Regions from separate parts of the Trichococcus sp. ES5 genome, predicted to be linked through region 3. Evidence: riboswitches for the same ligand, from Rfam matches in the RefSeq annotation. Region 3 holds a riboswitch; each other region holds the start of a gene.

Region 1 (9,883 bases), on a different contig from region 3:
GTTAACCTTATTACTTTATTGTCACTGAATATAATGAATTCACTCTACTGAAGTCGGTAGGTGGTCGGCTATCTAAATGTTATTTTTTTGTCCAAGCCTATTTCTGCTGCAGTCCAATCGAAATATACAGTTGTCGTGACAATTGGCTTTATTCGTAGGGCTTCCAGTTTCAAAAAGTAGTTGACATTATTCCCTGCAGAACGTAATGTGTGAATAATATATTATATTTGGATGAAGAGAGGATGAGGATTCGGGTGAAGAAATCGGTTTTGACTTTCCGCAATGCCAAGCAGAAGAATGAGCGTTTGACGATGCTGACTGCCTACGACTATTCCACTGCCAAACTGATCGATGCTTCGGGCATCGACTCGGTACTGGTGGGGGATTCGTTGGGGATGGTGATGTTGGGCTATGAAGACACCTTATCGGTAACGATGGAGGATATGATCCACCACACCAAAGCTGTCGCCAGAGGAGTAAAGGACGCCTTGGTCGTAAGCGATCTGCCGTTCATGTCTTATCAGACATCCGTCTATGATGCGGTCGTCAATGCCGGCAGGCTGATCAAGGAAGGCCGGGCACAGGCAGTCAAACTGGAAGGTGGTCTTGAAGTCTGTCCGCAGATCAAGGCAATCGTGGAAGCTTCCATACCAGTCATGGCGCATCTCGGTTTGACGCCGCAATCCGTCAATGCTTTCGGTGGATTCAAGGTCCAAGGCAAAGATGAGGAAGCGGCGCGTAGTCTGATCGAGCAGGCGAAGGCTGTCGAAGCGGCTGGCGCCTTTGCGGTGGTGCTGGAATGCATCCCAGCCAAATTAGCTGAGTTGATCACAAAGAGCATTTCGATACCGACCATCGGCATAGGCGCGGGGAACGGCTGCGACGGCCAGGTGTTGGTCTATCAGGACATGCTGGGACTCTATTCCGATTTCACGCCGAAATTCGTTAAGCGTTATGCAGAAATAGGGCCGCAGATGGAGAACGCCATCGAAGACTATATATCTGAAGTGAAAAGCGGCGCGTTTCCGGCAGCGGAGCACACCTTTGCGTTGTCAGATGCGGTCATCGAAAAATTATATTAGAGGAGTAATCACGAATGAAGATTGCAGCAACGGTTGAAGAAATCCGCAGTGCCGTGAAGGCCTGGAAAAAGGAAGGTTTGTCGGTTGGCTTTGTTCCGACGATGGGCTATCTCCATGAAGGCCATAAAAGCTTGATGCAGAAAGCCGTCAGCGAAAATGATCGGGTGGTCGTCAGTATTTTTGTGAATCCGATGCAGTTCGGCCCATCCGAAGATTTGGAAAGCTATCCAAGAGATCTGGAAAAGGATGCCTCTTTGTGCGAAGCCAGCGGAGTGGACCTGATTTTCCATCCCGAGCCGAAAGAAATGTACCATCCCGATTTCAGCAGCTTTGTGGATATGCATGGTCTGACGGAGAGTCTATGCGGGAAAAGCAGACCGGCCCATTTCCGGGGCGTCTGCACAGTCGTGACAAAGCTATTCAACATCGTGCAGCCGGACTGTGCCTATTTTGGACAGAAGGACGCCCAACAATTGGCGGTTATCCAGCAGATGGTCCGCGACCTGAATCTGGACGTCACCGTCATCGGCTGCCCGATCATCCGGGAAGCGGATGGATTGGCTAAAAGTTCGCGCAACAGTTACCTGTCAGCAGATGAGCGTAAGGCCGCACTGGTGCTGAGCCAAGCGCTCGAAGTCGCCAAGCAGTTGCTTGCGAACGGAGAACAGAATGCTGCCAAAATCCGCAATGCGATTTCGGAAACGATCCAAGCGGAGCCGCTGGCGAAGGTCGACTATGTGGAGTTGGTGGATGCGCGTACGCTGCAGCAAGTGGACAGCGTCGAGCGACCTGTATTGGTGGCTTTGGCGGTTTATATCGGAAAAACGCGTCTGATCGATAATTTTATCACGGAATAAGTGGGGGAAAAACAATGCAACTCAATATGCTGAAAAGTAAAATACACCGCGCCGTCGTTGTCCAAGCGGAGCTTTCCTATGTGGGCAGCATCACTGTCGACAAGGACTTGTTGGATGCTGCAGGACTGATCGAATATGAAAAAGTCCAGATCGTCGACATCGACAACGGTGCAAGATTCGAAACGTATGTCATCGCAGGCGAACGCGGCTCGGGCATGATATGCTTGAACGGTGCCGCCGCCCGCTGCGTTCAGGTGTCGGATAAGATCATCATCATGGCTTACTGCCTGATGGATGAACTGGAAGCGAAGGAACACAAGCCGCTTGTGGTGTTTGTGGATGAGCAGAATGCCATCACAACAGTCACGCGCTACGAAGAACACGGCAGACTCAGTATGTAGACTATCCGTACAGGGACAAAAAAGCGCAACCGCATCCGGCCAATCGGCCATGATGCGGTTGCGCTTTTCCTATTTCACGGATTGCAGCGTAAATTGAATATCTTTGATGGAGAGTTGCAGTTTTTCGTATTCCTCATTATCCAGCGGCAAAGGGATCTGTTTCTCCAAGCCGTTCCTGCCGATGATGCAAGGCATGCTGAAGGCCGCTTCGCCGTGGCAGTTGTATAAGCCATTGACAGTTGCGGTCACAGGGAAGATGCTTTTCTCGTCCAGCATGACAGCGCGGGCCAAGGCCGCTGCGACTTCCCCGATGCCTGAATTCGTCCAGCCTTTCCAGTTGAAGACATCAGATGCCGTGTGGACCACTTCTTGGCTGACGAATTCCTGGTCCAATGGTATTGCGGGCATTAATAAAGCATCGCTTTGGGAAAGGGTGAGCGCACCCACAGTCGTGCTGCTGAAAGCCGGGAAGGCGGTACTGCCGTGTTCGCCCATGATGTAGCCGCTGACGTTCTTTGGATCGACCTGATAGTGGGCAGCAACAATCTGACGGTAGCGGAAAGTATCCAAAGTCGTTCCGGTGCCGAAAATCTTGCCTTTCGGATAGTTGAACTCATTTTCGGCGATGTAGGTGATTGTATCGACCGGATTCGTTATCAGGATGATGATGGCATCTTTTGTGTACCGGGTGATGCCTGTCATGATTTTGCGTATTTCAATGGCATTCTCTTTGCCCATCAACGCTCTTGGCGGCATATCTTCACCCGGGCGCGCCTTCTCACTGACGCCCGCGGAAATGATGATGATGTCGGCATCGGCGCAATCCGCGTAATCGCCGGCGTATATTTTACTGTTGGTCCGGTAGCTGGCGGCCAACGCATGGCGGTGGTCAAGAGCCTCGCCTCTTGCCGTGTCCTTGTTGCTGTCGATCAGGATGATATCGGAAAATAAGTTGAGGTGACTGCAGTCGGTCAATACCTGGGAACCGACATGGCCGACCCCGATGATGGCTAATTTTGTCTGGATCATAGGTCACATTTCCTTTCGTTTTGAGATGTTGTCATTTATGGCTTGGTGCATTTCCGCAACAGAATAGAAGGTTGGCTCCAGCACCATTTTTTCATCCTCCTGCTTGCGGCGATGGTTGTACCACAAGGTAGTCCAACCGGCAGCCTGACCGCCGATGATATCCGTTTCATACGTATCCCCGATGAAAAGCAGCTCGCCGGGAGTTGCGTTCAAAGACTCCTGAACATGCGCGAAGGCTTCGGCATAGGGTTTTGGGCAACCGATATTTTCGGAAATGAAGATGCGTGCTGGCGGCACCCATCGCTCCAGATTCAAGGCGTTGAATTTTTTCATCTGGTGTTTTTCAGGACCGTTTGTGAAGACGGCAATTGGTATATTTCTATTTTCCAGTTCATTCAAAAGCCGCTCGATACCGGGACTCAACACAATCTCTCCTTGCCTTTTTTGATAGGATTTCTGGAAGTGCATCGCTTCTTCGGCGGTGAGCGGAAGACCCAAGTCGGCGAATGTATGCTGTGTGCGCATGATGTGTGACTCGGCTAGCGTCAGCTCCCCGCTGGAGAATAGGTCGAAGGCGTTGTCACAATGCTCGCGGAAAAGAGCGAAGCTGGCTTCGTTACTGTAGTTGTTCCTAAAGCTGTAATCTGCCAATGTTTGGAAGAACGGCCTTGATGTGTCGTATAGGGTATCATCCAAATCGAATAGAATAGTAAACATTATTGAAACAGTTCCTCCCTTTTGTTATTAAAGTCAGTATAGCATCCAAAATCGGTATTTAAAATGAAATAAAACAAGGACAGCCAGTGCGTGAAGGGTACTGGCTGGCTGAGCAAAGCTCTTTTTGTTGCAAATTAAAATTACGTACAGTATAATAGCATACAATAATGTCATACGATCATACAATAATGGAAGAGGCTGCGGACATCAAGAGTAAAATGCCCATTTGAAAGGGGTGTTCGCCGAAATACAGCATTGGCTGTGTTGGGGTCAGGATTAAGAATCCTGGCACTGTCAGAACGATTTGCCCAAAATCGTTTGTGGAGTACTTTCGGTATTGCGGGCAGAAGGAAGCTGGATTATAGGGCCTTTTGCTTTATAGTCTATTTTTTTGCACAAAAACGGACTGAATTATCGTTGTTATGACGCTCTATGGGTAGAAAGGTGGACAAAAACGTAGTTGGACAAGAGGGTTGTTTAATTTTTTTGAGCATGTAAATAGGACTATAAACATTAGGAGGAACTAGAGATGAAAGTAAAAACATGGAAAACAACAATGGCGGCTTTGATGGGTTTGTTTATTTTAGCGGGTTGCGGTAACGGAACTACTGAGGATTCATCGGCAGCAGATGGTTCGGCTGAATCGGATGCATTCGTAGTCGGAATGGAAGCGGGATATCCGCCTTTTAACTGGACACAAAATGATGACAGCAATGGCGCAGTGAAAATTGATGGCGCGGACGGTTACGCAAATGGCTATGATGTTCAGATGGCCCAAAAAGTGGCGGACGGCTTAGGCAAGGAATTGGTCATCGTCAAAACAGAATGGGATGGTCTGGTTCCGGCATTGGTTTCATCTAAAATCGATGCAATCGTTGCAGGTATGTCTCCGACAGATGAACGCAAAGAAGCAATCGATTTCTCGGATTCCTACTATACTACTGAATTGGTAATCGTCGTAAAATCTGATGGGGCTTATGCAAATGCAACAACTTTGGCTGACTTCGCTGATGCAAAAGTCACTGCACAGTTGAACACGTTACATTATGGCGTCATCGATCAGATTGAAGGCGTGCAAAAGCAACCGGCAATGGATAGTTTCACATCTATGCGCGTCGCATTGGAGTCAGGCACAATCGATGCTTATGTCTCGGAACGCCCGGAAGCAATCAGCGCTTCAGCAGCCAATTCAGCTTTCAAAATGATCGAATTGGATCAAGCGGATACGTTTGAATTATCCGTGGCTGATTCAGAGATCGCAATCGGCTTGATCAAAGAAAGCGAATTGAAAGATCAGATCAACGAGATTCTGAGCGGTATCACCGAAGAAGAACGAATCCAAATGATGGAAGAAGCAATCAAAAACCAACCATCAGCTGAATAATTCTGGTGGATGGGACATCAAAAAGGGGCATAAATTAAATGGAGTTTAGTTGGGTTATCCGCATCATCGAAGAAAACTGGAGACAGTTTTTATCAGGTGCGTGGACAACATTATATATAGCTTTAATCGGGACCATCATTGGGTTGGGAATCGGTCTTATGATTGGTGTCATCCGTACGATTCCGGTTGCTGAATCGGGATGGAAAAAACATGTGTACAATGTGGTGAATTTTTTGCTGTCATGCTACATCGAAATTTTCCGTGGTACGCCGATGATCGTTCAAGCAATGGTCATCTATTATGGCGCGGCTCTGGCGTTTGATATTGACATGAACCGTATCTTCGCAGCGTTGCTTATCGTATCGGTCAATACAGGTGCTTACATGTCGGAGATTGTCCGCGGTGGAATCATTTCCATCGACAAAGGGCAATTCGAAGCAGCCCAAGCAATTGGGATGAACCACCTGCAAACGATGCGCAATGTCGTCATGCCTCAGGTCATCCGGAATATCTTGCCGGCGACAGGGAACGAATTCGTCATCAATATCAAGGATACGTCCGTGTTGAACGTCATCTCCGTTTCGGAATTGTTCTTTACGACCAAATCGATTTCCGGAAATAATTTCCGTTATTTCGAATCATTCTTCGTGGCTTCACTCATTTACTTCGTCATGACCTTCACGGTGACACGCATTCTTCGTGCCATCGAAAGAAAAATGCAAGGCCCTGATAATTATCAGATGATGGGTGCGGGTCAAGACCAATTGACTACACCAGAATTAATGGCTCGCAAAAAACAAGCAGAAAGAGACAGAGCAAATTAATTGCCACGGGAGGAATCATTTGATGGAAAAAGTAATCGACGTACAGCATCTGAAGAAGAACTTCGGTCAGCATGAAGTGCTGAAGGACATCGATTTCAGTGTGAATAAAGGGGAAGTTGTTTGTATCATCGGTTCATCAGGGTCCGGTAAATCGACGCTATTGCGCTGCATCAATCTACTTGAAAAACCGACAGCGGGAGAAATCATCTACAACGGCGAGAACGTTTTGGACTCGAAGCATGATATCTTCAAGTACCGCAGTAAATTAGGGATGGTATTTCAGCAATTCAATTTGTTCAACAATTTGGATGTGCTGCATAATTGTACTGTAGGACCTGTGAAGATTCTGAAAAAGTCCCAACAGGAAGCCGAAAAAATCGCCATGGGCTACCTGGAGCAGGTCGGAATGGGTAAATTCATCAATGCCAAACCGGAGCAGCTGTCAGGCGGCCAAAAACAACGCGTTGCCATCGCCCGCGCGTTGACGATGGAGCCGGATGCGCTATTGTTCGATGAGCCGACATCGGCTTTGGATCCGGAGATGGTGGGCGAAGTTTTGAAAGTCATGAAGGATCTTGCCAACAGCGGCTTGACGATGATCGTCGTGACGCATGAAATGGAGTTCGCGAGAGAAGTTTCCGATCGCGTCATCTTCATGGATCAAGGCGTCATTCTGGAGCAGGGAGCCCCTGAAGAAATCTTCTATCATCCAAAAGAGGATCGGACGAAGCAATTCCTGGAGAGATATCTTACAAAATGAAAAAAAAGAAGAACGGTTCTGCACTAAATGCAGGTCCGTTCTTCTTTTTTATTCATTTCTTCCTATTCGATGATGATGACATCGTCTGCAACTGCAAAGGGTGCCTGTTCATTGATGTGATCGTAGAACATAACGCCGTTAAGATGATCGATTTCGTGCTGGACTACAATGGCCGCATAACCTTTGTAGCGGGCTTTGTGCGTGGCTCCTTCAGCATCCTGGTAAGCTACCGTAATACGGCTATGCCTGACGACAAAGCCTGGTACTTCACGGTCCACTGAAAGGCAGCCTTCTCCACCTTTTAGGCAGGCACTTTCAATCGAGTGGCTGATGATTTTAGGGTTGAACATAATTTTAGCCAATTCCGGAGGATCATCTTCGTATTCCCCTGGTATCAGCAAAGCAACGATGCGTTTGGATACGTCGATTTGTGGTGCTGCCAAACCAACGCCTGCGCGCAAGTTGAGTTGCTCGGCAATTTTTTCATCCTGACTGTTCGAAAGGAACTCCATCATTTCTGCAGCGATACTTCGATCTTCTGCAGATAACGGAAAAGTGACCGGGTCGGCTGACCTGCGCAATGTAGGATGACCTTCACGGATGATGTTATCCATCGTGATCATGCATGCATTCCTCCTTTTACTGGTTTTTATATTGAAATGATTGGACTTGCAAACTGCAAAACACTTCACGTTACATAGTACACGTTTCGAAAAAAAAAAGCTAGACTCATCTTTTCTCTTGTAATATAGAATGGGTATGTGTAAAATAGAAAAATGAAAAAATGATTACACAATGGTGTGAGGTTTTTTTAACTCTATAGCGAAAGAAGAGATGATTTTTATGACAGCTGCTAAAGATTATATTGAAAAAGTCTATAAAAAGGTTGAAGATAGAGGCCCGCATCAAAAAGAATTCTTACAGGCGGTAAGAGAGTTGTTCGATACGATCGAGCCTGCTTTGGAAAAAAATCCGCACTATATAAAATGGAACATTCTTGAAAGAATGGTGGAGCCTGAACGCATCGTTTCCTTCCGGGTTCCTTGGATGGATGATAAAGGGGATGTTCAAGTCAACAAAGGATTCCGCGTCCAATTCAATTCGGCTATCGGACCCTATAAAGGCGGTCTGCGCTTTCATCCTACCGTCAATGAGAGCATCCTGAAATTTTTAGGTTTTGAACAGATCTTCAAAAACAGCCTGACCGGATTACCGATCGGCGGCGGAAAAGGCGGATCCGATTTCGATCCTAAAGGCAAATCCGATGCTGAAGTGATGCGTTTCTGTCAATCATTCATGACTGAGCTGCAAAGACATATCGGCCCTACGCTGGATGTTCCTGCTGGCGATATCGGTGTTGGTGGACGTGAAATCGGCTATATGTATGGCCAATACAAACGCTTAAACGGTGCTGAAACAGGTGTTCTTACCGGTAAACCAGTCGTCATGAACGGAAGTTTGGCGCGTACAGAAGCGACTGGATACGGCTTAGTGTACTATACACAGGAAATGCTGAAAGCAAATGGTAAATCGTTTGCCGGTCAAAAAGTAGTTGTTTCCGGAAGCGGAAACGTGGCTATCTATGCTATCCAAAAAGTTCATGAATTTGGCGGAACTGTTGTAGCTTGTTCGGACTCGAACGGTTATATCTACGATGAAACAGGTATCGATGTCGAATTGCTACAGGATATCAAAGAAGTTCGTCGCGAAAGATTGACGGTCTATGCTGCCGAAAAAGCGACAGCGGTTTATAAAGACGGTAGCGTTTGGGACGTCGATCTTAAATATGACATTGCTTTGCCTAGTGCAACACAAAATGAAATAGATAAAGAACAGGCTGAGAGATTAGTCAAAGCTGGCGTTTACTGTGTCAGCGAAGGCGCGAACATGCCGAGTACGTTGGAAGCTGTGGAAGTCTATGCGGACAATAATATTTACTATGGTCCGGCTAAAGCGGCCAATGCAGGGGGAGTCGCCACTTCGGCACTCGAAATGGCGCAGAACAGTGCTCATAGCCATTGGACATTCGAAGAAGTTGACGGTAAGCTACAGGCTATCATGGCAAACATATTTAAGACAGCTGAAAAAACAGCGGAAGAATATGGCATACCGGGAAATTATTTGGCAGGCGCCAACATCGCGGCGTTTGTGCAAGTTGCCGATGCCATGATTTATCAAGGCTTAGTGTAATAAAGCGCAGTACAAATTCAAATAAAAAAGGTCATTTCTTAATTGAAATGGCCTTTTGTTTTGTTCATGAGATGAATGAAGAGTTATTTTAATCAAATTTTCATAGTGATGAGATTGTGATTTTTTGAATGAACAGAACAACTGAATATGATCCGAGAAAAAATAAAAAATCAACTGTGAAAAACTGAAAAATTCGATATTTAAAAGAGGTAGTTGTAACGAATGGGCTGTTATACTTTTGAAAGCCCATGCCATCAATGCTTGCTGTTTTATGTAATAACAGTTTTGTTTTGGTTATAATACAGAATCTTTGTATCTGATTGCGACAATCTGTAAACATACATAATAATGATGTTTCAATATAAATCAAAATAGCGTGATTGGAGTCTCGTTAAAAAATGAACAATAAAGAATTGCTAAACGCTTACAAATAAGCAGTGGTGGATTTTCTGTGCACAAAAAATGAAAACTGTCCTTTTACCTTGCATATATCTCGGATGCGTGGTAAATTATTCATGTAACAACTGTGAATTGATACAGTTGAAATCATCTGTATAAACCTCATCCAAAGAGATGAAATATCAAGGGAATAGAGAGGAAAGTGTTAGCATGGCTACAAAACAAACAAAAATCGACATT
Region 2 (9,883 bases), on a different contig from region 3:
CGGCACCGTGACATAGGTGATCAATGCTGCAAAATTGGCGTTCGCGTGCTTGTCGAAAACTTTCATGACCGTCGCGAGATAGCCTACAAACATGATCATCACCAGCATGATCATCCTACTAAATACAACACTAACATCCAAAATTCTTGTTCCTCCTCTGCCGACCATCCATTTATATATCCAAATTCTAACATAGTTCTGCGTTGAAATATTATTTTCCATTACGTTTCAGGATTCTTCCTGTGCCGCACAGGGCATAACAATCGGTATCTGCCGCACAGAATGTTAGAATAGAAGCAACCATATAACGAATGCTTCTGTCACATTTCGTCCTGAAAGGTGGATTACTATGCAAAAAAAATTGACGATCCTTCAGATCAACGACACCCACAGCTACTTGGAGTTGCACAACGAACTGTTCTACGAAAGGGACAAATTAGCGTTCCGCAAGGCTGGGGGGGTTGCTCGTCTCCAAAGCCTGATCAAAGATTTCCGCAGCAAAAATCCGACACTCGTTTTCGATAACGGCGACACGATCCATGGCACCTACGAAGCGATCGCTACGAAAGGCTGGCACATGCTGCCGGTCCTGAACGAAGTCGGCTTTGATGCCATGACATTCCACTGGGACACCGGCTTCGGTCCGGCCAATCTGAAAAAAATCGGCGAACAACTTCACTACCCGATTCTCGCGATCAATGCCTATGAAAAGGAAAGCGGCAAGTTGGCGTTCGCTCCTTACAAAATCCTGTCCGTCGGCGAAATTTCGATCGGTGTGATCGGCATCGCCTGCAATATTATCGATAAAACGATGCCGCCCCATTTCAGCGAAGGACTTTCTTTCACTTTGGGGCGCGAGGAACTGCCGGGTTATGTAGCGGAACTGAAGGAAAAAGATGTCAATCTGATTATCGTCCTGTCCCATCTCGGTTTCCCGCAGGATCTGAAATTGATGAGCGAGGTCGAAGGCGTGGCGATCTGTCTGAGCGGTCACACTCATAATCGGCAGGAGCACATCGTCCATGTCGGCGAAACGGCAGTCATCCAATCCGGCTCGCACGGATCTTTCCTTGGCGCACTCGAAATGACTCTTGAAGACGGAGTGATTCAATCCATCGAGCACCAACTTATTCCGGTGACGGAGGATATCCCGGAAGACTCCGAAATGAAATTGTTGGTCGAGGATGCCCTCTCCCCATATCGCGAGAAATTGGAGCTGAAAGTCGGTGAGACCAAAAAAGTGCTGCACCGCGGCTGGAGCGTCGAAACAACGATGGACAACTTCCTCTTGGATGCGATCCTTTTCCACACGAAAACAGATCTGGCCTTCTCCAACGGCTGGCGCTACGGGGTTCCAATCCTGAAAGGCCCGGTAACGCTGAGGGAATTGTATCAGATCATTCCGATGGATCCGCCGATTTCAACTGCTATCCTGACTGGTTCGGAAATAGTCGCTCTGCTGGAAGAAAACCTTGAGAGCACCTACGCAGCGGACCCATTTAATCAGATGGGCGGCTACCTGAAGCGGGCGATGGGCTTGCATGCTTACCTGAAACTGGAAAATCCAAAAGGAACCCGTGTCCAAAAACTTTTCATCGCCGGCGAAGAAGTCATCCCGGATAAAGAGTACAACGTCAGCTATGTGACCAATCAGGGTGTGCCGAAGAAATTCGGAAAAGAACACAAGAATCTGGAAAAGCATGCAGTCGAAGCGATGATGGATTACTTGGCCGAAATGGGCCCCTATGAAAAAGACTTGCGCGGAACTTATCAGATCGTCTGATCCGCCACCACAACAAAAAATAGCTCCGATGGAATCTGTTTATGGACTGCAGACTCCGCCGGGGCTATTCAGGTTTCACATTTTTCTTACGTCATAATAATCCGGATCCACGCGTTCCACCAGTCCAGCTTCCTTCTCGGAAACAGTCAGATAGAGCTCGTGCATCGCTCGGGTGCAGATTGTGTAGAGGATCTGCATTTCGTTCTGGGCAGCTTTTGCCGGATAGTGGCAAATCGCAAAAACGACATCGAATTCCAGACCTTTAGCCAAACGGGCCGGCATGATCAATACCGGGTGATGGCTGTTGTCGGTATCATGCTGCACCAGTTTGAAATCAATGCCGGCAACCGACAATTCCTGGCTGATGCGTTCCGCATCTTCCGCATTGCGGCTGATGAAAGCCACGCGCATGCCGGCAGCGACGCTCGCATCCACCTTCTGTTTGATGTAGTCCATATCGAGCCCGCCATCGTCGATCAGCAGCACTTCCGGTTTCTTGCCGGAACGGATATAGGTCCCTTCCGGTTTTTCACCTTCGATGAAGCTTTCCGAGAAACGGACGATTTCATTCGTCGAACGGTAACTGGTCAGCAAACGGTAAGAACGGAACGTACTTTCGGAAAAAATGGTCCGGAGATCATCAAAGGAAAGACGTCTGTTCAGGATATTCTGATTCAAGTCGCCGCTCAGGATGAAGCGTGCGCTCGGGTAGGCATGCTGCAGCATCTGCAGTTGGAAAGGTGAAAAATCCTGCACCTCATCCAGGCAGATGTATTGATATTTCATGTCGCTGGATGGCCCCTTCAGCAACAAACGCAGACTATAGTAGGCATCCAGATCTTCAAGCAGCACGCTCTTCTCTGCCATGTGTGCCGCAACCACAGCGATGTGGGTGCGCCATTCATCCTCATCCAAGCCGAAAGCATCCAATGAAAGCAATTTAGGAACGGCTCTCAGGAAATGGATGTATTGGTTCTTATAACGGATAAAGGCCAGCGCTTCGATCCTCGCGACGATCGGTTCGAAAGCGTCCTCCAGGATATCAGCCGTCATGGCCTCTTCCATCGCTTTTTGGTTGTGGGTCTCTTTCTCGTAACGATACAGATCCAGATCGGACATGGCAATCATTTCTTTTTCGACCCATGGCTTGCCTTTTTGCGATTGTTGGATGCGTTCCACGCGCTGCAGCAAATGTCTTTTGAGAATATCCAATTTGCTGGCCAATGAACCTTGGCTTTCGATGCTATAGAAAGCCGACTCGATCTCCTTCTCCGAAAGGATGATGTCACCGCGGAAACGAATATCCGAGAATTTCAGGTAGCGTTTCTTCAGGAGCGCGCCGTATTTCTGCAACGCTTCATAAAAAGCCAAGCTGCCCTTCAGTACCGTGACCTTGGCTAAGCTGTCCTCTTGATCGGCGCGCAAAGAAAATCCGGTCACCTTCCGCTCCATGAATTCGCTGAAGGTTGTATTTCCGACATTCAGTTCACCCAATGCAGGCAACACTTGGGAAACATATTCCTGGAATATTTTGTTCGGGGAAAACAGGACGACTTCTTCCGACTTCAATTGGTCTCGGAAAGCATACAGCAGATAGGCGATTTTCTGCATCAGGACAACTGTTTTTCCTGATCCGGCAACCCCTTCTATCAGCGTGACGGCCGCTTTGGTTTCCCTGACGATCTGGTTCTGTTCTTTCTGCAAAGTGGATACGACCGTGCCCATCTGATAGGATGAAGGTCCTTCCAACACTTCCAGCAAATAAGGATCGCCCATGACATTGTCCGTGTCCATCATGCGGATGATTTCCGCCTGTCTGATCAAAAATTGTCGTTTCAGGTCAACGCCGTATGTCATCGGTTGATCCGCTATCATCAGCTTCACTTTTTCGCCTTTGCTGCCTTCATAATAAAGCGATGCAATGGGTGACCGCCAGTCGACGATCAGGTTCTCATCTTTTTCGAACAAAGATCCGATCCCGATATAGATGGTTTCATTGCCGTACTCATCGTGATAGTCGATACGACCAAAGTAAGGCTCATCCTGCATTTTTTCCAATACTGCGACACGATCATTGCTGTTCTGTAATTCATTGTTGCGAATCATCAGTTCCTGTTCGAAGGCCCGCAGTTCCGCCGACGATTCCCAGACGCTCTCTGAGGACCCTTGGCTGATTTTGATCTCTTTGGATTCCTTCAATTGCTGTCTTTGCTTTTCGCTTTTTTCTTCTACTTGCTCGGCCAATCGCGCTTTTTCTTCATTGATGACTTGAATGACGCGATGGACGCGTTCTTGTTCTTTCGTTAGATCTTTATGCAACCAAATGACTCCTCTCTCTTAAGAAAACGCGCGGATTATTCGGTCTTCTTCACTCAAATGCGACAATCAGTAGTATACCATCGCACAGTGATTCTGGCTATTCCCGGCACCTTGAAAAAACCGTTCCAAATCAAAAAACAGCCGGAAGGAGATGCCTGTTGCGGCTCTTCCTTCCGGCCTTTTTTGTTGTGCGGATTTCCGTTTTGCAGCTTGTGGTGCGTTTGTGATTATGCGTTGAGGGTGGCTTCGATGGCCGTGTAGCCGCCCAGGATATTGACGATTTTTTTGAATCCCCGCTCCTCCAAAGCACCGATGGCGATGGCGGAACGGACGCCGGATTGGCAATGAACGTACAGCGGTTCATCCCTATTGAACGGCAGCGGGTCTTCCAAAAGCTTGCCGAGAAGCACACGCTTGGCATCTGACAGGTGGCCTTTGTCCCATTCGCTCTGCGCACGCACATCTAATATCTGCAGATCCTTTTCCTGGCGAAGCGCGACGAAGGCGGCTGCCGTAATCGTTTCGGTCAGCTTATCTTCCGCGATTTGGCCGGAGTCCAGATAGCCTCTGACTTGGTCGAACCCGATCAGCTGGAGCTGGCGGGCAGCCGTTTCAGCAGACTCTTTGGTCCCGATGAATGTCACTTGCTTTTCGTAATCCAAAAACCAGCCGGCGTAACCCAAAAACTTTTTGTTCAGCGGAATGTTGAGCGTTCTTTCGATGTGCCCGGTTTGATACATCTCTTTCGTGCGCAGATCGATGATGATATCGTTCGGACCGGCCTGCTGAAGCGGGAAGACCGGATAAGGCACGTAGGCACCGCTGTCCAATTTGTTGATTTTCTTCATTTGGGCAAAGTAGGTCGGCGGCTCAGGCTGATCCTCCGTCAAAGCTTCGGCGAAACTCGTTTCCTCATCATACTGGAAAGCCCAGTTGTTGTGTTTTTCATAGCCCAAAGTGGTGATCGGGACGGCGCCCAAGGACTTTCCGCAGGCACTGCCGGCACCGTGCCCCGGCCAGATCTGCAGATGGTCCGGATAGTCAGCCATTTTCTGCAGCGAGCGGAACATCGCTTTTGCCCCGATTTCAGTGGTACCTTGCATATGCGCAGCCTCTTCCAGCAAGTCCGGCCGGCCGACATCCCCGACGAAAATAAAATCGCCTGTGAACAGCCCCATCGGAATATCCGAACCGCCGCCGATATCCGTCAGCAGAAACGACAGGCTTTCCGGTGTATGGCCCAGCGTGTGCAGCACCTCCAGTTTGATCTTGCCTACGGAAATGATGTCCCCATCCTGCAGCAGGATGCTTCCTTCCGGCAGATCCTGGTAATGCCAGTCCTCCCCGCCCAGATCCGAAACGTAAAGTTTGGCCCCCAGACTTCTCCCGGTTTCGCGCAGCCCGGAGGCATAATCGGCGTGGATATGCGTTTCCGTGGCTGCCGTGATGACCAAGCCTTCCTCTTCGGCCGCCTTGATATAATCGTCCAACTTGCGCAAGGGATCGATCAGGATGGCTTCGCCGGTTTTTTGGCACCCCACCAAATAGGAAAATTGTGCCAGTTGCGGATCGAAAAATGATTTAAAGAACATGCATGAACTCCCCCTTATCTGTTTAAGCTGGCAACAAAATTGATGGTCGTAGCGATGATCGCTGTCCCGAAAACGAAAGATAACAGCGCATGCCCGAGCGCGGCTTTGCGGAATTCCGGCGTTGTGAAAGTCGTGTCCGAGACTTGATACGTCATCCCGATCGTGAACGCCAGATAGGCGAAGTCCCAAAAATTGGGCTTTTCGGTGCCCTCGAAAATGATGCCGCCGTTTACGTCGCGATAGTAGAGTTCCGCATACCGCAGCATATAGAGGGCATGCACCGTCGTCCAGGAAAGCACGATGCTGAACAGGCCGAATCCGATCGTCTCGAAACTGCGTTCATGCGTCGTCAGCATCAATGCGACCGCTCCGATGCTGATCAGACAGGCCACCAGGACAAAAAAATCGATCGTCGAATATTGGATGTCTTCTTCTTGCGCGATCCGCTCGGTTTCCGTACCATCATGCGGATGAAAATCTTTCCACAGCAAATACAATAAAATGATTGCGGCGCTGTCCCAACCGATCAGCGGGGCCAGTCCCCAACGCAGAAAGAACCCCCCGACCAACCCGATAACCGTCCCGATCATTCCGGCAATCAGGAAGCGCGTCCTCTTTTTGCGCAGATCCGTTCCGACTTTCGTTTGATCGGCAAATAGATGGTTTCTTTTCCTCATGGCTGTCCGCCCCCTGCTTTTTCGGCCTGGCTGTATTTCAGATGGTGATTTCGATGACGTTTTTTTCGGGATCCAGGAACATGCTTTCGTAATAGCCATCCCCGGTCACGCGCGGTTGGCTTTTGCATGTGTATCCCGCTTTGATGAGCCGGTCCGTGAAATAATCGACGTTCTGCTTGCTGCCGACCGAAATGGCCAGATGCGCCCAACCCAACATATCAAGCGGGTAGCGCTCTTTGACATCCATCCGTTTCATGAGTTCCAACCGGGCTCCTTCGCGAAAAGTGATAAAGTAGGATTGGAAATCTTTATCCGGATTCCGGTACAACTTATTGGTCTTTCCATCAAAAAAACGAACATAAAAATCGCGCATCAGTTCCAGATCGTCCACCCACATTGCAACATGTTCAATTTTCATAGGTCATCACGTCCTCTCATCATCCTTGCCGTAAAAGCGTTTCCTCAATCTGATTTTATCACATCGCAGCCGCATATGCGTTCCCGGAAGCATCCGGATGAAACGTAAACGATTGTGTCTGTTTTGCCATCTTTTCCAAAGCGTATTCTCAGCGTCCCCTCAGAATATGATTGACAGACTCATTTCTATTTGATAGTGTGGAAGTAACAAAATACGATTCGATGTGATGAAGAGGTCGCGGTTAACAATCAGTAAGGGATTCCCTGAAAGGTGTTGCTGCCGAAATACTCTGTATTGGGGCCAAGGTTGAATAAATCTGGCACTGTCGGACAAAGCCGCCCAGCTTTGTTCGGTGAGCTTCTCACGTTGGGGCAAATTGGTGGAATTCACGATATGGATGCAAAGATTCAGCTTCAGCAGCCTGTTTTGAACGACTATGAGACCATTTGCTCATAGTCGTTTTTTGTCTATTCATAAATAAAAAACAGAATTCAGGAGGAAGATAAGCATGGCTATTTTTGAAGGATCAGGCGTTGCGATCGTTACGCCGTTTAAAGATACGGAAAACCAGGAAATCAACTACGAGGTATTGGCGGAACTGATCGAGTTCCATATCGCGAATAATACAGATTCGATCATCATCGCCGGAACAACCGGGGAAGCTTCGACGCTGACCGATGAGGAGCAACTGGATCTGATTCGTTTCACGGTCGAAAAAGTGAACGGCCGCATCCCGGTCATCGGCGGAGCCGGCAGCAACGATACGCGCCATGGGGTCGAATTGACGCGCGCGGTTGAAGCAACGGGTGTGGATGCAATCCTCAGCGTCACCCCTTACTACAACAAAACGTCCCAAAAAGGCTTGATCGCACATTACAAAGCCATCGCCAACAGCGTGAAAGTTCCGATCGTCCTTTACAATGTGCCGGGCCGCACCGGACAGAACATTACCCCGGAAGCTTTGGTGGAAATGGCGAAAATCGACAACATCGTTTCGTTGAAGGATGCCACAGGGAACTTCAGCCAAGCCGTGGACAACTTGAGTCTTTTGGGCGATCGCCTGGACATCTATTCGGGTAACGACGATACGATCGTCCCCTTGATGAGCTTGGGCGCAAAAGGCGTCATCTCCGTCCTTGCCAACATCGCACCGAAAGCGACAGCCGAAATGACGCATGCTTTCCTGGATGGCGACATCAAAAAAGCTGCCGCGATGCAAGCCGAGTACAAAGAATTGATCGACTGCCTGTTTGTAGAGCCGAATCCGATTCCCGTGAAAGCCGGAATGCAGCTGTTGGGCTTCAATGTCGGCCCGATGCGTCTGCCGTTGACGGATGCCGATCAAGCGGTCATCGACCGTTTGGCCGCTGCCATGAAAAAAGTTGGATTGATTTAAGAACAGAGCCAAAAATCCCTCCGGAGCATCAAGCATCCTGAGGGATTTTTTATGCTATAGGAGTTCCTTGAATATCCGTAGCGCATTTTGATGGCAGACCTTTTCGATTTCGGTCGTCGTGAAGCCGCGCCGTTCCATCGTTTCAACTAACAGACCCATCGCGGAGGCATCCTTCAGTTGCATCGTCACATCGATGCCGTCGAAGTCCGAGCCCAGCCCGATGATGTCCAGCCCTGCGACTTTGCGGATATGCTCAATATGATCGACGACTGCTTCCGCGGTCCCTCTGGCCTTTAGCCGTTCTTGATTATCATCAAGGAAAGCGAGACAGTAGTTCATGCCCACAAAGCCGCCCCGGTCGGCCAGCAGCCGCAGCATTTCGTCCGTCAAATTGCGCGGGTGGCTGCATAGGCTGCGCGCATTGGAATGGCTGGCGATGAATGGCCGTTGCGAATGCGCTGCGACATCGAAGAAGCCGGCATCCGAAAGATGAGAGACATCGATGATGATGCCCAATCGGTCCATCTCCTCCACGAAAGCGATACCTGCAGGTTTCAGCCCGCTGCCCGGGTAATCGATACCGGGATCGGCAAGTACCGGATTGTTTGGGAATCCCAGACTGTTTTCATAGTTCCAAGTCAGCGTCATCATCCGAGCCCCCAACCGATGGAGCGTGCGCAAAGCGGCAAGATCGCCGAAACAGCAGCCAAGATCCTCGATGGTCAATAAGCCGGATATTTTCCCGCTCTGGCGATTACGCTCGATGTCCGCAAATCGGTAGGCCGGCGCAATCCGATCCGGATAAAGCGCCATTAACTGATGGAACACATCGATTTCCTGGATTACTTCCAATAATGGCGATACGGGGCTCTCTGCATAATTGACGAATGCCGCAAAACACTGGAGCAGGTAATCCCCCTTTTCCAGTTTTTCGAGGTCGACATGCAGGTCGTTTCGTTCAAATGTTTTCTCTGTTCCAGCCAAGCGGGCATCATTCAGAGCCATCAAGGTGTCGCAATGGCAATCGATCATTTTCATAGTTTTTCCTCCCCTGCAAACAGACTGCCGGCCGCATAGATGTTTTCAGCCAAATCGGCTCGGTAGTCGTTGGCACCCGGGTCCAGGCTGTTGATGACCACTCCGCCGCTGCCTTCCAAGCCAGTGGAGTGGATGTAGCGGCCGTCTCCCATATAGAGGGCGATGTGCCCAGGGAAATAGAGCAGATCGCCAGGCAGCTTGTCCGCAAGCGGTATTTCCCGAATCGGATAGCCTGGTTCGATGCAGGCGTCCCGATAAATCAACGCGCCCTGCAGCATGTAGCACATGGAAGTGAGGCCGGAGCAATCCAACCCCAGCGTCGATTTCCCGCCCCAGCGGTATTGGACGCCCAAGTATTTCTTCGCTTCGTTCACGACACCGGAGCGGAAGCTTGCCTCATCCATAATAGCCGGTCGCTGAGGAAGTGCGGTTTCCCAGAGTCCGCATTGGCTGAATACCTTTTCCTGCAGGAACTGTTTGCGGATGTAGCCGTGCTGACCATCCAACAAGCTGATTTCCGCCCAGGCTGTCCCGGTATCGAATCTATTCAGCTGCACCAACGCGCCCTTCGGCAAGCTAGTGAGAATCACGCCGTTTACGGACGGCTCATTTGTGACGTCTGCAAATATGGCATCCACAACGCATAGCGGCTGCGCTTCC
Region 3 (9,883 bases):
TCGTCGAAGTTGAAGCGGCTGCTGTGGAGCGGATGTGTCCAGCCCATGTCGGGACGGCCGGTACCGAGCAGGATGAAGGCGCCGCGGATACTTTCTTGGTAGAAAGCGAAGTCCTCGGCCAGCATCAATGGTTTGATGACTTCGTAAGCATCGGCCGGCAAAGCATCCATCAACGTACCGATCATTTCGGCATCGTTCGTGACTTCCGGATAGAAATCGCGGATATCCAGCTTACAGCTGACGCCAGTCATACGTTCGACGCCGGCGCAGATGTCGGCAAGGCGTTCCTTGATGGAAGCATAGACCGCCTTGTCGTAACTCCGGATCGTCCCTGTCAATTCAGCCTTTCCGGCCACGATATTGCGGGCTTCCCCGGCAAGCAGCGTACCGATGTTCACGACAGCTGGTTGCAGCGGATCGAGATCGCGGGCCAGAATGTTCTGGACCGAAAGCAGGATCTGCGCGGCGGCGATCAAGGCATCCTTGCCGAAGTGCGGCTGCCCGGCATGCGAGCTGACGCCTTCAAGCGTGATGTCGAATTCGCCGTTGCGCGCCATCAACGGACCCTTGGCCAAGCCGAGAATACCTTCCGGCAGGCTCGGATACAGGTGGTAACCGTAGATTTTTTCGACCTGCAACTCCTGCAGGATCCCGGAATCCATGATCCATTTCGCACCGCCAGGCCCTTCCTCAGCGGGCTGGAAGACCAAAACGAGTGATTTTTCCAGCATCGGCAGGGACTTCAGGTATTTCGCGAAACCCAACAACAGGGCCATATGCCCATCGTGTCCGCACGCATGCATTTTACCAGGGTGAAGGGAAGCGAAATCCGCTCCAGTTTCCTCGGTTACCTCAAGGGCGTCCATGTCCGCACGAAAGGCAACTGCTGCCGGGGACTTACCCTCCAGAACTGCTACCCAGCCCGTTTCGGCGGTGCTGATCGGTTCGTAACCGAACGACACCAGCTTCTGGCGGACGTATTCCGAAGTCAACGGCAGATCGAAGCCGATCTCCGGAATCTGGTGGAGCTCCCTTCGAATCATCTTCACCGTATCGTATAATTCTGCAATCTGCATGCTGTTCACCTGGTCCCTCCGCGTGTAGTTATTAGTCTCTTAAATCAGCCAACAATTGCGTTTTTTCACTTGTCTTTTCGTCCTTCATCTTCACGATTTTTGCAGGGGATCCCGCAACTACCGCATTAGCCGGTACGTCTTCCAATACGATTGCGCCAGCTGCGACAACAGCGCCTTCGCCGATGTGCACGCCTTCGATGATGACAGCATTCGCGCCGACCAAAACGCCGTCTTCGATGATGACTGGTGATTTCGATGGTGGCTCAAGAACGCCTGCAACCACTGCACCTGCTCCGATGTGGCAGTTTTTGCCGATCGTGCCGCGTGCGCCGACTACTGCGCCCATGTCGATCATTGTGCCTTCGCCGATGACTGCGCCGATGTTGATGACCGCACCCATCATGATGACAGCGCTCTTGCCGATTGTTACATGATCACGGATGAATGAGCCAGGCTCGATGCGTGCATCAATTTTGGTAGTGTCCAACAGCGGAATCGCAGAATTGCGTCTGTCGTATTCCATGACTTGATCCTTGATCTTGTCTTTGTTTGCTTCCAAGAAAGGATAAATCGCTGAAGCGTCGCCGAAGACGGTATAGCTGTCTCCGCTTCCGAAGAATTTCAAGCCTTCGTAGGCAGGATTTTCAAAATCCCCCTTGATATAAAGTTTTATGGGTGTTTGCTTTTCGGCAGCTTTGATGTAAGCCGCGATTTCATAAGCATCTGTCAATAATAGTTCGCTCATTTTATGTTTCCTCCCGATCATTTTTTCTGTTCCAACATGCCTATTATAGCATGCCAGCCTATTTTTGCCCTATGCGGCGGACGACCGTTTGTTCCTGAAATGCAAAAAAAATAGCGGTAAGCGAGTGCTTACGGCTACGGAGACCTGCATTCGCCCAACCAAGCTAAAGCGCAATCCTTTGTCATCGGGCAACGACAATGGAACAGCCCCACATTTGTTCAACCTGGGTCCAGCATTCGCATGCTTCGGCGACCGTCCCTTTCCCTTGCGGTACTCTTGACCAGCCGCGACCTCTTTTTGCTTGGCGATTCATTTATTTTTCTAATCGTACACTTATCCGGCAGGCCTGTCAACCGCTCGGAGGAATAAGCTTGTTTCCGCTTGTCCTTTGGGTGTTTCGGAGGCACTTATTTGGATATGGACGGGACTCCGGATCGGAAAGTAACGGGAAGGATCGGCCTTCCCTATGTGAAAACGCTCATCAAACTCGCGGTTTTCTAATTTTTCATCCCAGCGTGTGCAACTTTGCATAGAAATACGCCTGCAATCGTGTTATGTTATTTTCATGAGTTTGGACGTCAGCAGTCGGTTGGCGTATGTTCGGCTATACATCAGATCAAGGATATTTCATCCGGAGGAGACAATAAATTATGAGTAGAGAAACGAATCGTTTTGTCAAGCAACTGAAAGGATCGCCCATCCGTAACTTCGACGCCGCCATCAGTGATGTGAAGGACCTGATCCGTTTCACGATGGGAGAACCTGATTTCGATACGCCGGATTTCATCAAGGCTGCCGCCACAGAGGCCTTGAACCAGAATCAAACGCACTATGCCCCTTCTGCCGGTGTTCTCGAGACCCGCAAGGAAATCGCAAAATTCATGGAGCGGAAATACGGCTTGCACTACAACCCGGAGAACGACATCGTCCTGACGGTCGGCGCAACGGAAGCGATCACCGCCTCGATGTTCGCGCTGATGAACCCGGGCGATAAGGTGATCATCCAATCGCCGGCTTTTCCGCAGTATGAATACGTTACGCATTTGGCGGGCGGGCACAGCGTCAAGATCGACACTTCGGAGACCGGCTTCCTGATCACACCGGAGGACCTGACGACTACGTTGGATGCGAATCCGGAAACGAAGATGATCGTGCTGACCTATCCCAACAATCCGACCGGCGCGACTTACACAAAAGAAGAAGTCGAAGCATTGGCCGCGGTCATCAGGAAATATGATGTTTTCGTGCTAAGCGATGAGATCTACAGCGAACTGACCTACGACGGTGGTCATACATCCATTGCCGAGTTTATCCCTGAGCAGTCGATCGTGATCAATGGCACTTCGAAAAGCTATGCGATGACCGGCTGGCGCGTCGGCTTTGTCGCTGCCAAAGCAGACTTGATCCGCGAAATTTTGAAATATCACCAAAGTCTGGTCACATGCGGTTCCACGCCTGCACAAATGGCGGCTGGCGTGGCCTTCCGCAACGGCGATGAAGTGACAGCCACGATGAAAGCCGCCTACCGCAAACGCCGGGACATCCTGTTGGAAGGTCTGACTGCTGCTGGTCTGAAGATGAACAATCCGGATGGTGCCTTCTACCTGTTCCCGCGCATTCCCGAGCAATACGGCGACGATGATTGGAACTTCTGCATCGACCTCGCGCGTAAAGCCGGCGTCGGCGTCATCCCTGGATCGGCTTTCGGCGAATCAGGAGTCGGCTATTTCCGCATGAGCTACGCCGCCAGCGATGAGAACGTCATCGAAGGCTGCCGAAGGATCGTTGCCTTCCTGGAAGAATTGAACAAGAAATAAGGGAATAAATGTTGAACCGCACAATCGCCCGATTGTGCGGTTTTTGTGTTGGGTTTGGGGTTTTAATTGTTGGCCGGAGATCCGGCCCGCATTTTTTTGGTTTGCTCCGGCGAGAGCCGGCCTCGCCGCAGTTGCGGCCGACATTTGGCTTTCTCCTCCGGGGAGGGTGGCTTCCCCGGAGATGGGGGTCACATTATTTTCTGTCCTCCTGCTAAGACTGCCTTAGCCGGAGGAGCAGCCGCCCACCCATCCCAACAACAAAAAGAAGCACGCACCGGTAACTAACCAGCGCGCACTTCTATCGTATTATCTCGTTATTTCTTACTCAGCAGCCATCGCTTCGGCTTCCATTTCGCGGATCGATTCCGCGACCTTCACCATCATCGAGCATTCCACGCGTTTGCGGAACAGATCGCAACTGAATTCATAATTGCCTTTCAAAGAACCGGTCGCATGCAGGGAGTTTGCAGGACAACCGCCGCTGCAGTACAATTTAGCCCAGCAATCCTGGCATTCCGGTTTGGAATAGCAGTTTACTTCCTTGAATTGGCACTGCAGTTCCGGTTTGGTCACGCCATCCCAGATATTGCCCAAGCTGAATTCTTCATCACCCACAAATTGGTGGCAAGGGAACAATTCGCCCCAAGGCGTGACAGCCATATATTCCGTTCCTGATCCGCAGCCGGAGATGCGTTTCTGGATGCAAGGGCCTTCGGAAAGGTCCAGCATATAGTGGTAAAAAGTGAAATCGTTGCCCTCTTCGCCACGTTTCAGCATTTCCTCAGCCAGTATTTCATACTGTCTGTACAGTGCCGGAAGATGTTCCTCCGTCAACGCGTAAGGTTCGGAAGGATCGCAGATGACAGGTTCCATCGACAATTTGTCGAATCCGAGATTAGCAACGTGGAAAATGTCATTTGTGAAATCGACGTTATTGCCTGTGTAAGTGCCGCGGACGTAGTATTCCTTATCGCCGCGCCCTTCCACGAATTTCTGGAATTTCGGCAAGATGTAGTCGTAGCTGCCTTTTCCGTTAACAGTACGGCGCAGACGGTCATGGATTTCCTTGCGTCCGTCCAAGCTCAAAACGACGTTGTACATTTCTTTGTTCAGGAACTCATTGATTTCGTCGTTCAAAAGCATCCCGTTTGTCGTGAAAGTGAAACGGAAAGTCTTTCCGGACTCCCCTTCCTTGCTGCGCGCGTATTCGACGATTTGCTTGACGACGCGCCACGCCATCAACGGCTCGCCGCCGAAGAAGTCGACGTCCAGGTTGCGGTGGAATCCGGAATTCTCAAGCAGGAAATCGATCGCTTGCTTGCCGACTTCGAATTTCATGATCGCCCGGTCACCATTGTACTTGCCTTGGCTCGCGAAACAGTAATCGCATGTCAGGTTGCAAGTATGTGCCACGTTCAGGCAAAGAGCCTTCACGAACGTTTGGCGGTTCTTCAAGTCGATGGAAAGATCTTGGTACAAGTCTTCCGTGAACAATTCCCCGTTTGCCTTCAATTCTTCGACATCCGACAGCGTATCACGGATTTCCTGTTCATTGATTTCAGGGTCGTTCGCATATTGTTCCAGCATCATCGTCACAATCTCTTCGACCGGCGTTGCTTCGTAGAGTGCGATGATGTCGAAGGCAAGGTCGTCCACGACATGCACAGCACCGCTGTAGGTATCCATTACGATATTGTATCCATTCAGTTTATATTGATGAATCATTTCGGTTTCAAACTCCTTTTTGTCCATAAAATTGCCGCCCAACTGGAATCAATCGGGCGGACTCTTTTTTACTTCGCTGTTTGTCTAGGGTTCACACAGCTTTGGTTGGCGATTCCGCAAGAAGTTTTGCATGCGGATTGGCAAGATGTTTGGCATGCGCCGCAGCCGCCGTGTTTGGCAGTATCCTTCAGGTTGCGGGTGCTTAATGTCACGATTCTTTTCATAACGACATCTCCTCTGAAACAGGTTAAGGAAGCATATTGCTTGACAGAAAAACGCTCCCTTTGTGATTAATTTTACCAACAAATTGTTAGCCCGTCAATCTACCGTCCTATCAGCATAGTGACCGTTTTTATCGCTATCGTGATTCATCCAATAACTATCAAAATGCAAGTTAGTGAGCAAGGCTTTCGTGATGCATAATTTGGATATTTTCCGGAAGCCCATCGGCATCGCTGTAGACCTTTGTTCCCTTTTCCAAAAGCGTATGGACTTGGCGGATAAACCCATTGCTGATCCCTTCTCCAGGCACCAGCAAAGGAATTCCGGGCGGATAAGCCCAGACGTATTCGGCTGCTGTTTGCCCTATCGCGTTTTCAATCGGGCAATCTACTTTTTCCGATTCCAAGGCCTGCCAGATTTCGCATTGCTTATCGGGTAAGGAGAATAGCAACGTTCCGTTGTACAGAGTGTGCTCGCCAGACTTAGAGTCGAGCGTGCCGTCGATGGCCAATAGCGCATCGGCCAAAGCATCCATAGCGACGTCAGTATCGCAGACGCTGGTCATCGCCAACGCATGATCGCCGTAAGCCATCTCCATTTCAATATGGTATTCGCTCCGCAACATTTCGGAAAGTTTCTGTCCGGTCAATCCGGTTCCTTGCGTCGAAATCAAAATTTTGCCTTTGTCGAAGGCGAAAAAGGTTGGGTGCAGCGCCGACCTATCGTTCCCGTGGCAAAGCACCTTGAGATGCTGTAGCTGTTCCATTTTTTCCGAGAAGCCGGCTAACCTTTGATTGTAGTTTTCGAATAGCTGCTCTCCCTCGTCCCGCAGCAAGCGGAAACAGCGGTCGATCGAAGCCATCAATACATAGGACGGTGAACTGCTTTCGAAGATGGCGAGTTGCCGTGCCACTTCTTCCGGTCTGATCAGGTCGCCAGTAAGATGGGCCAAAGACGTCATGGTCAACGATGGCAACGTCTTATGCAGACTCTGAATTACGATGTCAGCGCCCAGTGCGGTCGCGCTGGACGGAAAATGTTCCGAGTGATTGAAATGCGAGCCGTGCGCCTCATCGACCAACAATGGGATGCCGTATGCATGGCAGATTTCCGCAATCGCCGCGATATCACTGACAACGCCTTCGTACGTCGGCGAAGTCAATACGACCAACTGCGTATCCGGATGCGTTTTTAGCGTATCTGCGATGCTCGCAGTCGCAATACCACCATAGATTCCAAACGCTTCGTCCATCTCAGGCATCAGATAGACGGCTTCCAATCCAAAAAGCTCGATCGCATGGTAGACTGACTTGTGGCAATTCCGGGCGATGGCAATCTTGCCACCTCGTTTCATCGCGGCGCGGATTCCCGCCAAGATTCCGCAGGTACTGCCGTTCACGAGGTAGAATGAGCGCTCGGTGCCGTAGAAGTCTGCGATTTCTTCCATATATTCATTGAGGATGCCGCTCGCGCCGTGCAGATTGTCGAATCCGTCTATTTCCGAAATGTCGATGCTGTAAGGCAGATCTGTGCCAAGCAGAGCGGTGTTCCGCTTATGCCCCGGCATGTGCATCGGAATGCTGTTGGATGCCGCATGTGCTTTCAGTCTGTCCGACAAAGAAGGTTTATTTGTATGTTTATCCATTTGTTTTTCCTTTTCTGGGTGATAGTTGTCTGCCTTCATTATAGCAGAGGAAAAAAGAACCGAGACAAACAAAATACCCATCCTCACGCTTTTTCGTGAGGACGGGTATTTCCAGCGTTTACTATTTCGGTTGTTCTGTGCTTTCGATCAATTGGACAAAAGCATCCACAATTGATTGGAAATATTCTTTCGTCGTTTCTTCCTTAACGGAACCGTCTTCGTTCAACAATTTGTGGACATTTCCGATATAGGCTTCCGGCTGCTGCAAAGGCACCATATTAAGGAAAACAAGCACTTGCCTTAAGTGATGATTTGCACCGAATGCCCCTAGCGCACCCGGGGATTGGCTGATGACCGCGACCGGCTTACCGTCCCAAAGGTTGGCACCATAAGGCCGCGAACCGACATCCAAGGCATTCTTCAAAGCCGCCGGATAGGAACGATTGTATTCAGGGGTCACAAGCACAAAGGCATCATAGCTTTTGATTTCTTCACGGAACGGGGTGTATGCATCAGGAAGCATGCCCGCCACATCGTCGAAATCCTGATTATACAAAGGTAAATGGCCAATTTCCATCAACTCAGTTTCATACCCGTCCGGGAACAGTTCCGCAAACGCCAAGGCCACTTTTTTGCTGTAGGCCTCTTCGCGCAGACTGCCAACCAAGAATCCGATCTTCTTCACCATAAAAATCATCGCCTCTCTTATTTTTGAATTGCTTCACACTCTTATTATAGTGAAACAAAACTACCTTTTCCAATGATTTGATTTACCAGAGAAGCCTCTTCTAAGACAACTTCACGCGGAACAATCCGCCAGCCAACGGCTCTTGCGTTTCGCCATCCTTTGCGGTCGTTATATACAGATACTCCAAATTTTCCCCACCCAGACAGCAGGACGTCACATTCTTAACCGGCATCCGGATTTCCTCAAGCTTTCCGCCGCTCTCCGGGTCCCACCTGCAGACTTTTTCGCCGCCGTATTGCGCCACCCAGATCATACCTTCCAGGTCCACACACATGCCGTCCGGATTGCTACCATCAGTAATTTCAATCACATATTTTTCAAATATCGCTTCACCTGTTTCAGGATCATAAGCATAGCTGCCCACTTTTTTGGTCGGCGTGTCAATGAAATACAGCGTCTTTCCATCCGGTGACCAGCCCATCCCGTTGGCTAAAGTGAGGCCATCCAAAACTGTTCGGACCGTACCGTCCTTTTCGATGGCGTATAAAGCGGCTTCCCCTTCATAGGTATCGTCATAGCCCATCGTCCCGACAAGCAGACGGCCTTTCGGGTCCAGCTTCCCGTCGTTGTAGCGCATCCGTTCATCGTCGTGTGCCTTTGCCACTAGTTGCTTTTCTTTCGTCCGCGGATCGATCCGGAAAATACCGCTTTTTTCAGCCTCCAGAATCATGCCCTTCTGATCGAGAACGGCGCATCCGACTGGCCCCTCAGTTAAGTAGGTCCCCACCTCCCCAGTTTCAGGATCGATGGCGTAGATCATGTTGTCTTCGATGGAAACACAATAAATCAGATTGTTCTGCGCATCCCAGTGCGGTCCTTCCAACAATGTCGATCCAGCATAGAAAACCAGTTCCGGTTTTCTCACCTTAGCCTTTTCGGATTTCTTTTCCATATTTCTTCACCTCATATTCCTGTGTCATGCTTACACACAGTATATACCAATAAAAAATGCTTTCCAATTGATATGATTTTATGGATAGTTTTTGATATCCGGTGCTTGCGATTTTTTGTTCTGCTCCGAAAAATGCTATACTTTATGTGACTGTCCAAATGGAAAGATACTTTTGTACACATCTCGTTTAAAGGAGAATGGCCATGGAAGAACGCAATACGCTTTTGATCAATCAGAGCACCATCAAGGAATTATTGGATATTGCAGATTTCAACAATCTCGTGCATCAGACTTTCCAAGGACTCGGCGACGGTACGGTCATCAACCCGACAAAATTGACGCTGGATCTGGGCGAAACTGGCGGTTATCCGCCTTACGAAGGATTCATGAACGCAATGCCGGCCTACATCGGCTCGCAGGATATCGCCGGCCTGAAATGGGTCGGCGGATTTTTAGGCGAACGCAAAACTGCCGGACTGCCTTATATCACAGGGATGATTTTGCTGATCAATCCGCATCTCGGTACTTTCACCGCTGCACTTGAAGGCGCTTATATCACCAATATGCGCACCGGAGCCCAGACCGCAAACGCATTGCGGTATTTGCTTAAGAAACCGACCGTCACGATCGGCCTTTACGGAGCAGGGATGCAAGCGAGCACCAACATCCGGGCAATCGCGGATCTGTTCGACATCACCGAATTGACCGTCTGGAACCACAGACGCAGCACCGCGGAAGCATTTGCCGAAAATATGCAGGAACACGTCAAAGGCGCCATCCGGGTCGTCGAGGACCCCCAAGAAGCCAGTCAGGCTGAGGTCCTCATCACCGTCACCTCAGCGCAGACTCCCCTCATCAAAGCAGAGTGGATCAAACAAAGCACCATCATTTTTCCGTTGGGATCTTTCCAGGAAATCGAGGATGAACTCATCCTGAAGGCGGACAAGATCATCGTTGACCATGTGGACCAAGCTCTCCATCGCGGTGCTTTAAAAAAACTGACAGGTGAAGGA

The links. A riboswitch is a leader RNA that binds a small molecule or an ion and turns the genes downstream of it on or off. The one in region 3 is predicted to bind lysine.
Region 1: linked by a shared signal. The riboswitch ahead of TES5_RS15800 (ABC transporter substrate-binding protein/permease) and the one ahead of dapD (2,3,4,5-tetrahydropyridine-2,6-dicarboxylate N-acetyltransferase) in region 3 are both predicted to bind lysine.
Region 2: linked by a shared signal. The riboswitch ahead of dapA (4-hydroxy-tetrahydrodipicolinate synthase) and the one ahead of dapD (2,3,4,5-tetrahydropyridine-2,6-dicarboxylate N-acetyltransferase) in region 3 are both predicted to bind lysine.

Annotation. Positions count from the first base shown of each region.
Region 1 is NZ_FJND01000027.1:443-10,325, forward strand. Features, by position in the region: gene panB (3-methyl-2-oxobutanoate hydroxymethyltransferase) at 243-1,082, shown strand; gene panC (pantoate--beta-alanine ligase) at 1,097-1,939, shown strand; gene panD (aspartate 1-decarboxylase) at 1,954-2,340, shown strand; gene TES5_RS13560 (lactate/malate family dehydrogenase) at 2,410-3,369, opposite strand; gene TES5_RS13565 (HAD family hydrolase) at 3,373-4,086, opposite strand; lysine riboswitch at 4,271-4,425, shown strand; partial or broken gene TES5_RS15800 (ABC transporter substrate-binding protein/permease) at 4,643-6,294, shown strand; gene TES5_RS13580 (amino acid ABC transporter ATP-binding protein) at 6,314-7,054, shown strand; gene def (peptide deformylase) at 7,117-7,677, opposite strand; gene gdhA (NADP-specific glutamate dehydrogenase) at 7,898-9,244, shown strand; gene pdhA (pyruvate dehydrogenase (acetyl-transferring) E1 component subunit alpha) at 9,854-9,883, shown strand, end outside.
Region 2 is NZ_FJND01000001.1:243,926-253,808, forward strand. Features, by position in the region: gene TES5_RS01030 (AEC family transporter) at 1-141, opposite strand, end outside; gene TES5_RS01035 (bifunctional metallophosphatase/5'-nucleotidase) at 350-1,783, shown strand; gene helD (RNA polymerase recycling motor HelD) at 1,859-4,102, opposite strand; gene TES5_RS01045 (MBL fold metallo-hydrolase) at 4,330-5,694, opposite strand; gene TES5_RS01050 (DUF1345 domain-containing protein) at 5,709-6,371, opposite strand; gene TES5_RS01055 (VOC family protein) at 6,409-6,789, opposite strand; lysine riboswitch at 7,011-7,157, shown strand; gene dapA (4-hydroxy-tetrahydrodipicolinate synthase) at 7,298-8,185, shown strand; gene TES5_RS01065 (dipeptidase) at 8,240-9,223, opposite strand; gene TES5_RS01070 (C40 family peptidase) at 9,220-9,883, opposite strand, start outside.
Region 3 is NZ_FJND01000006.1:41,780-51,662, reverse strand. Features, by position in the region: gene TES5_RS06770 (M20 metallopeptidase family protein) at 1-1,076, opposite strand, end outside; gene dapD (2,3,4,5-tetrahydropyridine-2,6-dicarboxylate N-acetyltransferase) at 1,108-1,821, opposite strand; lysine riboswitch at 1,980-2,125, opposite strand; gene TES5_RS06760 (aminotransferase class I/II-fold pyridoxal phosphate-dependent enzyme) at 2,472-3,638, shown strand; gene scfB (thioether cross-link-forming SCIFF peptide maturase) at 3,960-5,390, opposite strand; gene scfA (six-cysteine ranthipeptide SCIFF) at 5,432-5,587, opposite strand; gene TES5_RS06750 (aminotransferase class I/II-fold pyridoxal phosphate-dependent enzyme) at 5,758-7,230, opposite strand; gene TES5_RS06745 (NADPH-dependent FMN reductase) at 7,352-7,918, opposite strand; gene TES5_RS06740 (SMP-30/gluconolactonase/LRE family protein) at 8,019-8,870, opposite strand; gene TES5_RS06735 (ornithine cyclodeaminase family protein) at 9,074-9,883, shown strand, end outside.